Regions from separate parts of the Polaromonas sp. P1_F6 genome, predicted to be linked through region 3. Evidence: predicted binding sites of a transcription regulator. Region 3 holds the regulator's gene; each other region holds the start of a gene.
The links. The regulator LexA, encoded in region 3, represses DNA repair genes until DNA is damaged. The targets are predictions, from matches to a motif close to ACTGTATNNNNATACAGT.
Positions count from the first base shown of each region.

Region 1: a site for LexA is predicted at 1,674-1,691, ahead of imuA (translesion DNA synthesis-associated protein ImuA). Genes of this name have one in related genera too.
Region 2: a site for LexA is predicted at 1,190-1,207, ahead of AC1DY9_RS16790 (PA0069 family radical SAM protein). Genes of this name have one in related genera too.

Region 1 covers NZ_JBFUBQ010000007.1:114,957-118,226, reverse strand. Annotated here, with positions in the region: gene AC1DY9_RS18865 (Y-family DNA polymerase) at 1-840, opposite strand, end outside; gene imuA (translesion DNA synthesis-associated protein ImuA) at 800-1,645, opposite strand; gene AC1DY9_RS18855 (hypothetical protein) at 1,840-2,640, opposite strand; gene AC1DY9_RS18850 (disulfide bond formation protein B) at 2,862-3,270, opposite strand, start outside.
Region 2 covers NZ_JBFUBQ010000006.1:11,918-15,187, forward strand. Annotated here, with positions in the region: gene AC1DY9_RS16775 (acyltransferase family protein) at 1-354, shown strand, start outside; gene AC1DY9_RS16780 (DOPA 4,5-dioxygenase family protein) at 426-773, opposite strand; gene AC1DY9_RS16785 (hypothetical protein) at 848-1,114, opposite strand; gene AC1DY9_RS16790 (PA0069 family radical SAM protein) at 1,264-2,361, shown strand; gene AC1DY9_RS16795 (GNAT family N-acetyltransferase) at 2,452-2,892, shown strand; gene AC1DY9_RS16800 (amino acid ABC transporter permease) at 2,914-3,270, opposite strand, start outside.
Region 3 covers NZ_JBFUBQ010000001.1:1,105,449-1,108,718, forward strand. Annotated here, with positions in the region: gene AC1DY9_RS05115 (D-2-hydroxyacid dehydrogenase family protein) at 1-72, opposite strand, end outside; gene AC1DY9_RS05120 (hypothetical protein) at 219-611, opposite strand; gene lexA (transcriptional repressor LexA) at 748-1,452, opposite strand; gene AC1DY9_RS05130 (asparaginase) at 1,690-2,646, shown strand; gene adk (adenylate kinase) at 2,743-3,270, opposite strand, start outside.

The DNA of each region.
Region 1 (3,270 bases), on a different contig from region 3:
CTGCAGCGTCAGGCTGTGCACCGGCGCCGGCAGCTTTTGCTGCGCCAGGTGCTCTGAGATGAGGCGTGCCATGTGACGCAGGTCTTGTGCGGGCTGGGCGGTGCGAATCTCGAGCTCGCCGGTCGGAGGCACATCGCGGCGTTTGTCCAGGTGCCAGATGATTTTCAGGGCGCAGAGCCCGCTCTGCCGCCCCAGCAGCCAGGCGTGCAGGTGAACCAGCAGGCGCTCAACGCCCGCCATCAGCGCGGGGCCATGGGTGACCAGTGCATTGAGCTCCAGTTTTTCCTCAAAGTGTTCGGGCAGCACTTGCCACTCATAGTCGTCGGCTACGGTGCCGCGGGCGCGGTCCAGCGCCTCCAGCAGCTCGGCGCCAAAACGCCGCGCCACGCCGTCACGCGGCAGGCGCAGCAGGTCGTCCCAGCTGCGGCAGCCAATGCGCTCCAGCACACCGAGGTGCGGGCGTGCGGCCGTCAGAGTGTGCATGGGCAGGTCGGCCACGCGTTTCTTCACCACGCCAGCTTGGCCTTCCCGCATCCGAAGACGCCCTAGCGCTATCAAAGATGTAGCACCTTGCGCACGTTCTATAAGGGCAACAGCCTGATTTGATTCAAAAAACAGCTCAATTTTCTGCGCCAGCAGCTGCATCAGCCGCGCCAGCCCGCCAAACAGGCGCAGGCTGCCCGTCACGTCCATCAGCACCGCTTCGTCGACCAGCGCCACGCGCGGCGTAAAACCCAGCGCCAGGCTGGCCACCGCCCGCTGCAATGCAGCGGCGTCCTCGCCCCACTGCTGCACCGCGTCAGTGGTGATCGAGATGCGCAATGCGATCCAGCAACGCATGGATGGGGCTCCGGGGTGAAGTAACAGGCAGCGACACCAGCGACGGCAGCAGGATGGGGGCAAGCTCTTCCCGCTTTTGCCGGGCCCTGTCGCGACTGGCTGCCAGCAGCGCTGACAGCCGGGCGGGCCGGGTGTCGAGCAGCACCGGCGCAGCCAGTGGCGGGCCGCGGCGCTTGAGCACGTGGACCAGCAGATTGCCGCCCTCCTGCACAGCGCCTTCCAGCAGCAGGCGCAGCGGCGCGGGTGACGATTCGTGTTGGGCCCGCAGCGGCCGGAACACAAACAGCAGCTTGTGGTGCGCATGCGCGGCAATCTGCAGGCGGCGCAGGTGGGCACTGCGCGCATCCGGCAGCCAGGCCAGCACGGCGGTCACGTCAGCGCACTGCAGCGCCTCTCGCGTGGCCCAGAGCAGCGAAGGCGCGTCACCGGGCTTGCCGTGAATGCTGATGAGCCGCCGCATGTCGATCTGGCGCGCGCCCAGCGCCGGGCCAAACGGCAGATAAGGCGCACCGACCAGCGCCGTCAGTTGCGCGCCAGGCTCATCCGGTGCGGCGGGCTGGTTGAGGGCCCGGGCCAGGCCGGGCGCCAGCAAACCCCATTCCTGCTGGCCCGCCTGCGGCAGCAGCAGTTCAACCAGCGCGCCCTGCGGCCAGCCTCCTCCTGGCAAGGCCAGGTCGAGCGCCGCATAACCTGTGGCCACCGTCTGCACACTCGCGCTGCCCAGTTCGCCGGCCCGCCAAACCTGGGCATTCAGGGCGTCGGCAAAGTCCGGCAAAGCGCTGGGCATTGCGGTAAGGGTGGGCATGGAAGGTGGTCCGGATCAAGCTGGATATACTGTATTTATGTACAGTATATGATCGATTCGATGCCCTGCCAACCTGCATGAAACCCGGGTACCCCAGTCGAGAATTATTCACCCCGGAGCCACCGGGAAAACCGGCACCTCCCTGCAAATCAGGATGCAGCGCGCTTGCCGGCGGTACCGCTGTTCTCGCGCGTCTAGAGTTTGGGCGGGAGTGGCCGGCCCACGTTGTGGGCGCCCTTGTCGGCCGCCTCCCAATACGCCTTGTCCAGCGTGCCGGGGTGGTTCTTGACCGGGGTGCCGACCGGCACATTGCCAGGGCGCTGAACGCCCTCCACCGAATAGGTTTTCAGCTTGGGCTTCTCGGTGGTGGAGGGGTTGAGCTCATGAAACTCGTGCGCCACCTTTGAAGGGTTTTGGGGAGACAACTTTTGGCCACGAACACTCGCCAGCGTTTCAATGTGCGTCATGCACCGCGTCGTGTAGGGGTCGGGTGCCTCACCGAACAGGTGAAACACGCCGTGCTGCTGACGTTCGCTCGTCATCTGCTTGAGCTTCCAGAGCTCGAACACCGACACCTTTGCGCGCATCGCCTCCTTGGAGTCATAGCGGTATTCCCGTCCCTTCTTGCGATCGCTTTCTGGGGCCGGACGCGCCAGGAAGCGGTCCCTGTGCTCGGTCGGTGTATGGCTGCCATAGGCCAGGTTCGAGTAAGGCTTGGACTCGTCTATGCCGGTCAGCTGGTTCACGGCGCCAAACTTTGGCAAATCTGTACGGGGTGGGCCACTGCCCATCCGGAAATCTTCGTAATGACCCCACGAACCCCGTCCGTATTTGACGGTCATGTGTTCCGGCTGTTGTGGATTCGTCGTGTTTCTCCACGTGGAGAACTTGACCGGCACCACCGGCTGGTTTCCCAGGAAATAGGCACTGGCAGCGGCACCGGCACTCGCCAGGACCGGGAAGCCAAAGCGCGATAACACCCTTCCTGCTGCCATGGGGACCATCCTTGTGCCGCAGCGCGGCAATGTTGATGAGCTGACCTTCCGGTAAAACCGGCGACTGGATATTCAGTCTAGTCATGGCGCGCGGCTGGCGCCATCCCCTTTTTCAGGTGAAAAATTACATGCTTCGGCTATGGGTGCGTCGCTGCGGCCCTCAAGCTCGCAGCATGAGCTGGCCGGGGGCAATGCGCCGCCAAACTGGCGATGTGGTCGATTCAGCGCTTGCGCGCCTGGCGTGCGATCAGCAGCAAGCCCACGACCGCAATAGCCACAAAACACAGGAAAGACCAGTTGGCAATCGAGCCGCCCAGAAAGGTCCAGTCGATCTTGGTGCAGTCGCCGCTGCCCTTGAAGATCATGGGAATGGCGCGTTTGAGCGGAAAGGTTTCAATCATTCCGTAAAAGTCGCGGCCGCAAGAGGCAATTTCAGGCGGATACCACTGCAGGAAACTTTGGCGCGCCGCCACAAAAGCACCAAAACCCGAGAGCAGCACCATCAGGCCTGAACCGGCGATCAGCAGGCCCCGGCTTTTGGCGATGGCCGTCACGCCCGCCACCACCGCCACCAGCACCAGCGCATACCGCTGCACGATGCACATCGGGCAAGGCTCCAGGCCTACCACG
Region 2 (3,270 bases), on a different contig from region 3:
GCCCTGGCGCTGGATTTCAGGGGGCGCCTGGTGGTGGCACTGGTCACCGCCTTCGGCCTGGTCGGGCTGGCGGTGCTGCAGCCACAGTCCTGGCCGGTGCGATGGCTGCAGCAGCGCCGGCTGGTGCAGCTGGGCCAGATGTCCTACTCTGTGTTCCTCATCCACTTTCCGGTGTGCCTGCTGGTCAATGCCATCGTGAGCCATTTCTGGCCCACGCAGCTTGCGGCAAATGTGCTGGGCCTGCTGCTGGCCTTCCTGCTGTCGCTGCTGGCGGGCTGGGTGCTGTATCAGTCGGTGGAATCGCGGCCGATTCCTTTGCGGCCGCGCTGGCTGAGTCGCTTTTATTTGCGTTAAAAAGCAGCTCTTCGCCTTTCTGGACAAGCGCAACTAGCTATTGAATTAATAGCATTCAACCGGAGCCAGGCTCACTGCCTGAACATCTCCAGCTTCAATGCCGCAGGCTCACCCAGCCATGAAGCATGCGTGGTGTGGTCGGCCAGGTCGTCGCCGGTGAGCCCGTGCACAAACACATCCAGTCCGTCGCGGTGTTCTTCGAGCCAGGGAATGACGCTGTCAAACGCCGCGCGGTCAAATGCCAGCTGGCAACTCCAGCGCGGGTGCGGTCCCACCTCTCGTTCATGCACCCGCCCCACGGCAATCCCGAAAAGCGCACCGGCCTTTTCGCACAGGGCGCGTGCCTGCTCAACGGTGCCGGGCCCGAAGTACACATGGGCGTGGTAGCGGGCATAAAGGTTTTCGGGGCGCTGGATCATGGTGAAACGGAAAGGGAGAAGAGGGACGGAAAAATGAAAAAGGGGGCGTATCAATGACTGCATTGGATGAGTGCTCAGGCATCCTCCAGAAACGTCAGGGCCGGTAGCGGTGCATCGGGGTTTTCTTCTCGGGCTTTTGCATGCGTCTGCTTCATGCGCTGCCGGCAATGCGCCAGGTCTTTTACCTGAAACAGGAAAAACACCTCGGCCGCGTCTTCCGCGTTTTGCCAGAGATGCTTCAGATACATGCCTTGCTTCGCATGTTCGTCCGCGTCCTTTTCCAGCTGCTGTTTAACGGCGGCCAGCGGCGCGCCGGTGAGTTTTACCAGTACGTGTGCCATGGGACGTCTCCTGCTTTAAACCCATTATTGCGGGCCCTGTTGCAGACATTTGCTAAAGGGTTTTTGTTTGAATATACTGTATTTATATACAGTATTTTTCTGCGACCTTGCCGGGCACTGCGCTTGCCCCCACCAAATCTTATTAATCCATGTCCGACGCCATCATCCCGCTACACGCCATCAAGGGCCGAGGCACTGCCACGCGCATGCCGCACCGGTTTGAAAAAGACGTGCGCAACGCATGGGACGACGGCTGGGGTACGCTGGAAGAAGGCGCGGCGGGCGAGGCGCCCCGGATCGAAACCACGGTCACGATGGAAGAAGCGCGCAGCGCCATTGTCGGCAACGATTCGCCCGATATCTTTTTTGACTACAGCATCAATCCCTACCGGGGCTGTGAGCATGGCTGTGTGTACTGTTATGCGCGGCCCACACACAGCTACCTCAATCTTTCGCCGGGGCTGGACTTTGAAACGAAGATCATCGCCAAGCGCAATATTGCCGAGGTGCTGCGCGCCGACCTGCGCAAACGCAGCTATGTTCCCAAGCTGCTTAACATCGGCTCGGCCACAGACTGCTACCAGCCCGCCGAGCGCGAGCTGCGACTGACGCGCAGCATCATCGAGGTGATGCAGGAAGTGCGGCACCCGTTCTCTTTGATCACCAAATCCAGCGGCGTGGAGCGCGACCTGGACCTGCTGGCGCCGCTGGCTGCTGACAAGCTGGCCGCCGCCTACGTGACCATCACCACGCTCGACGGCGAACTCGCGCGCAAGCTGGAGCCGCGCGCGGCCGCACCGCACCGGCGCCTGCGCACCATCCGCACGCTGGCAGAGCACGGCGTTCCCGTCGGCGTCAGTGTGGCGCCGCAAATCCCATTTGTGAACGACGACATGGAGCATGTGCTGGAGGCCGCCTGGGAGGCCGGTGCGCGCAGCGCGTTCTATACCGTGATCCGTCTGCCCTGGGAAGTGGCACCCATCTTCAAGGAGTGGCTGGAGCTGCACTACCCGCAGCGCGCCGCGCGCATCATGGCGCGCATCCACGAAATGCGTGGCGGCAAGGACTACGACAGCGACTTCGCCACGCGCATGAAAGGCCACGGCCTGTGGGCCGAACTCATCAAGCAGCGTTTTGAGAAAGCCTGCAACCGGATTGGCTTTAACCGCCAGCGCATTGAGCTGGATTTGAGCCGGTTCCGGCCGCCAGCGGCTGCGGGGTCCGAGGGGCAGGGTAGGCTGTTTTAAGAGGGCCCGCTGTCAATTCAGCGCGGGGGCTATAGTCCCGGAAGCCTGTGCGTCGCACCTCACGCCGTTTGACAATCAAAGGAGCTCACCTTGGCACTCGAGTGGAAATATTCATCGGAAGGCATGGTCGCCGCAGACTGGGAAGAACTGTCGAACCTTTACCGGATGGCCCCACTGGGCGACAAGAAGCCGGCCGACCTGCAGGTCGTATTCATCAACAGCATGTTCAAGTGTTTTGTGTACGACGCCGGCAAGCTGATTGCCGCCGGCCGTGCGGTGGCGGACGGCAAGGATTGCTCTTATATCTGCGACATCGCGGTAGCGCCGGACCGGCAGGGCTCCGGCATGGGCAAGGACATGGTCGCGGCGCTGGTGCGGCTTTCCAGCGGTCACAAAAAAATCATCCTCTACGCGGTGGCCGGCAAGGAACCGTTTTACCGCAAGCTTGGCTTTCGGCGCATGCTGACCGCGATGGCGATTTTTGCGAATACCGAGCAAGCGCTGCAAAGCGGTTTGATCAGCGATAACTGATCGGCCAACCGAGAGCCGGCCCTAACGCAGATAACTGCGGTTCAGCCTCACTTCAAGCTTTTTCTGCAGCGTTTCAAACGAGGCGCTCATGGCCCAGTAAATGCCCGCCGCCGCCAGGTACAGCGGAAAGGGCTGGAAGGTCGTGGCAATCACTTCCTTGGTCGCCAGCATCAGCTCGCCCACGGCAATCACCGACACCAGCGAGGTGTCCTTGATCAGGCTGATCAGGCTGTTGGAGAGACTGGGCACCGCCAGACGCAGGGCCTGCGGGCCGATCACATAGCGCAGTGTTTGCGCTTGTGTGAGGCCCAGGCTGCGGGCGGCGTTCCACTGCCCGTGTTCCACACCGTTGATCGCGCCGCGAATGGTTTCCGACAG
Region 3 (3,270 bases):
GGCCTCCAGCTTGGCTGCGCAGTTCAGTTTCCGCACCGCGTCCTGATAGTCGTCGAGGATCACAATATTCATGCCGATATTGTGCCTGCAAGATTTTTCTTCCTTGCCGCCGGGGTCACTTCCGACTGGGGATTTTGTATCTCAAGGAAACGCACCAGACGGCGCCGCAAAGCGCATAGGCCCGGGCTGAACTTCTGGTGGGAAGCTTGCCGTACCAGTTATCTCAAAGAGGTTTCTCGCTGGCTCATGCGCTCAAGTTCCGCGCAGACGTCGGCCATGCGGCCGGATATCACCATGCGGCCAGCGCACGCTGGGCCGACATTGGAGTCAAACTCACGGACAACTCGCAGCCGGCTGGGTCGGGACGCCTTGACAGAGCGTTGGACGGCAAGAGTACCAGTGGCGCGGGCAGACGGGCCGCGCATTGCCGCGAAATCGCCGGAAGCAAAGGGTAGCGCAAGCTGGTGAGATCTGGGCTGCGCGCCGGCTGGCGCGGAAAAACGGCTTGCCCCAGCCATACCCTGCGCCGGCAAAAACAATGACACCAATGCCTGCACGGGTGCCAGCAGGACTGACGACATTGGTGTATGTGAAAAACTGATGATTCCCATGATGAACTCCTGTATGAGAGAGGTTTACACAGGCAGGATTGCAGACTGGCAAATTGCCAGGAAGGCCCCGGCACCAGGGTGTTGGCCATCACAACGGCCAAACGCCCGCCACCTGGTGCGTGGCCAGGTGAACTGCCTACATCAGCATCGTGTTGCGAATGAGGCCGACGGCCAGGCCTTCCAGTTCGAAAGGCTCGCCGGGCTCGACCACAATGGTTTTAAAGTCCGGGTTTTCGGGCAGAAGTTCGATCAGGTGCTTGTTGCGGCGAAAGCGCTTGACGGTCACTTCATCACCCAGCCGGGCCACGACAATTTGACCATTCTTGGCTTCCTTTGATTGCTTGACGGCCAGCAGGTCGCCATCCATGATGCCTGCGTCCCGCATGCTCATGCCGCGAACCTTGAGCAGGTAGTCGGGCTGGCGCTGAAACAGGCTGCTTTCAAAATAATAGGTTTGCTCGACATGTTCCTGCGCGAGAATCGGGCTGCCAGCAGCAACCCGCCCCACCAGAGGTAGGGCGAGTTGGGCCAGGCTTTGCAACGGCAGGGAAAACTGTTTGATTCTGGATTCGTTCAGGCTGCGAAGGGCGTCATTGCGCAAACGTATGCCGCGTGAAGTCCCGCTGACCAGCTCGATGACGCCTTTGCGGGCCAGTGCCTGCAAGTGCTCCTCGGCGGCGTTGGCAGAGCGAAAGCCAAGCTCAGCGGCGATTTCAGCACGGGTGGGCGGGGCGCCCGTGCGCGCGATGGCGCTCTGGATCAATTCCAGAATTTGCTGCTGGCGCGCAGTGAGCTTGGGAGCCTCAGAGGGAAAATGCGGAAAGTTATCGAGTGTGCTCATCACTGTTGCTCCTTGAATCACAACTTCAGCCCGCTTGCGTATTGCCTGTTGCCTGTTGCCTGTTGCCTGTTGCCTGTTGCCTGTTGCCTGTTGCCTGTTGCCTGTTGCCTGTTGCCTGTTGCCTGTTGCCTGTTGCCTGTTGCCTGTTGGCTTTGGGTACGCACGTTGCTGTAGCTGTTTTAATATCCAGTAACTGTATTTTCATCCAGTTTTTAAAAGATTGCAAGTTTACGTTTTATGTATCCTCAAAATATTGTGATTCTGGGCACTGGCGGCACGATTGCCGGGCAGGCTGCGAGTGCGTCGGACAACATCGGCTATACCGCCGCCCAGGTGGGCGTTGAGCAGCTGGTCGTGGCGGTCCCGTCCTTGGCAAGGTACGGCCCCTTGATGACCGAGCAGGTCGCGCAGGTCGACAGTAAGGACATGAGCTTCGAGGTATGGATGCAGCTGGCCAGTCGGGTCAATTACTTTCTGGCCCAGCCGGACGTGCAGGGCATTGTTATCACGCACGGAACGGACACGCTGGAAGAGACGGCATATTTCCTTCATGCGGTGTGCCGCCCCGATAAACCTGTGGTGCTGACCTGCGCCATGCGGCCCGCGACGGCGCTGGTGCCTGACGGCCCCCAGAACATGCTGGATGCCATGGCGGCGGCGCGTCATGCGGGGGCGAGGGGTGTGGTTGCGGTGTGCGCCGGAACCATCCACAGCGCGCTGGACGTGCAGAAAGTGCATACCTACAAGGTTGACGCCTTTGACTCTGGTGATGCGGGGCCGATTGGCTATGTGGAGGAAGGATTCCTCAGGTTAATGCGAAATTGGCCTGAAACCCATGTAGAACGAGCGCAAGCAGCTATTAAAATAATAGCGAACTCCGTGGTTCCGGTCCAGTGGCCGCACGTTGAGATCGTCATGAACCATGCCGGCGCCAGTGGTGCGGTCGTGGACGCGTTGCTGGCGCAGGGTGTTCAGGGGCTTGTAGTTGCCGCCACGGGTAATGGCACCTTGCACCATGCGCTGGAGGCGGCCTTGCTTCGCGCGCGGTCTGCGGGGGTGCGGGTCGTCCGGTCGACAAGGTGCCTCAATGGTCGTGTCTTGCCCACACCCGGGGATCTGTTTTCTGATTCGCAGGGGCTGAGCCCCGTGAAGGCGAGAATAGCGATGATGCTCGAGCTGTTGGCGCAAAGCTGAACCCTGCCTTCCGATTTCAGTCTGCCGGGAACTGGAATGAAAAAAGCCGTCAGACTGACGGCTTTGGGGTGCAGATGGACTCGCTGGAGGCTCGATTCAGCCCGCCAGCGCTTTGAACGCGCGGGCGGTGATCTCGTCAACACCGCCCATGCCGCTGATGGCACGGTATTTTGGGGCCAGTTCAGGCTCTGACTTTGCCCAGCTGGAGTAGTACTCAACCAGCGGACGGGTCTGCGCGCTGTAAACCTCCAGGCGCTTGCGGACGGTTTCTTCCTTGTCGTCATCGCGCTGGATCAGCGGCTCGCCGGTCACATCGTCTTTGCCTTCGACCTTGGGCGGATTGAACTTGACGTGATAGGTGCGGCCTGAGGCGGGGTGCGAACGGCGTCCGCTCATGCGCTCGATGATGGCGTCGAATGGTACGTCGATTTCAAGAACGTAATCCAGCTTGACGCCGGCAGACTTCATGGCGTCGGCCTGCGGAATGGTGCGCGGAAAGCCGTCAAACAGAAAGCCCTTGGCGCAGTCGGGCTGGGCAATGCGCTCTTTGACTAAATTGATGATCAGGTCGTCGCTGACCAGTGCACCCGAGTCCATGATTTTTTTGGCTTCAATGCCCAGCTG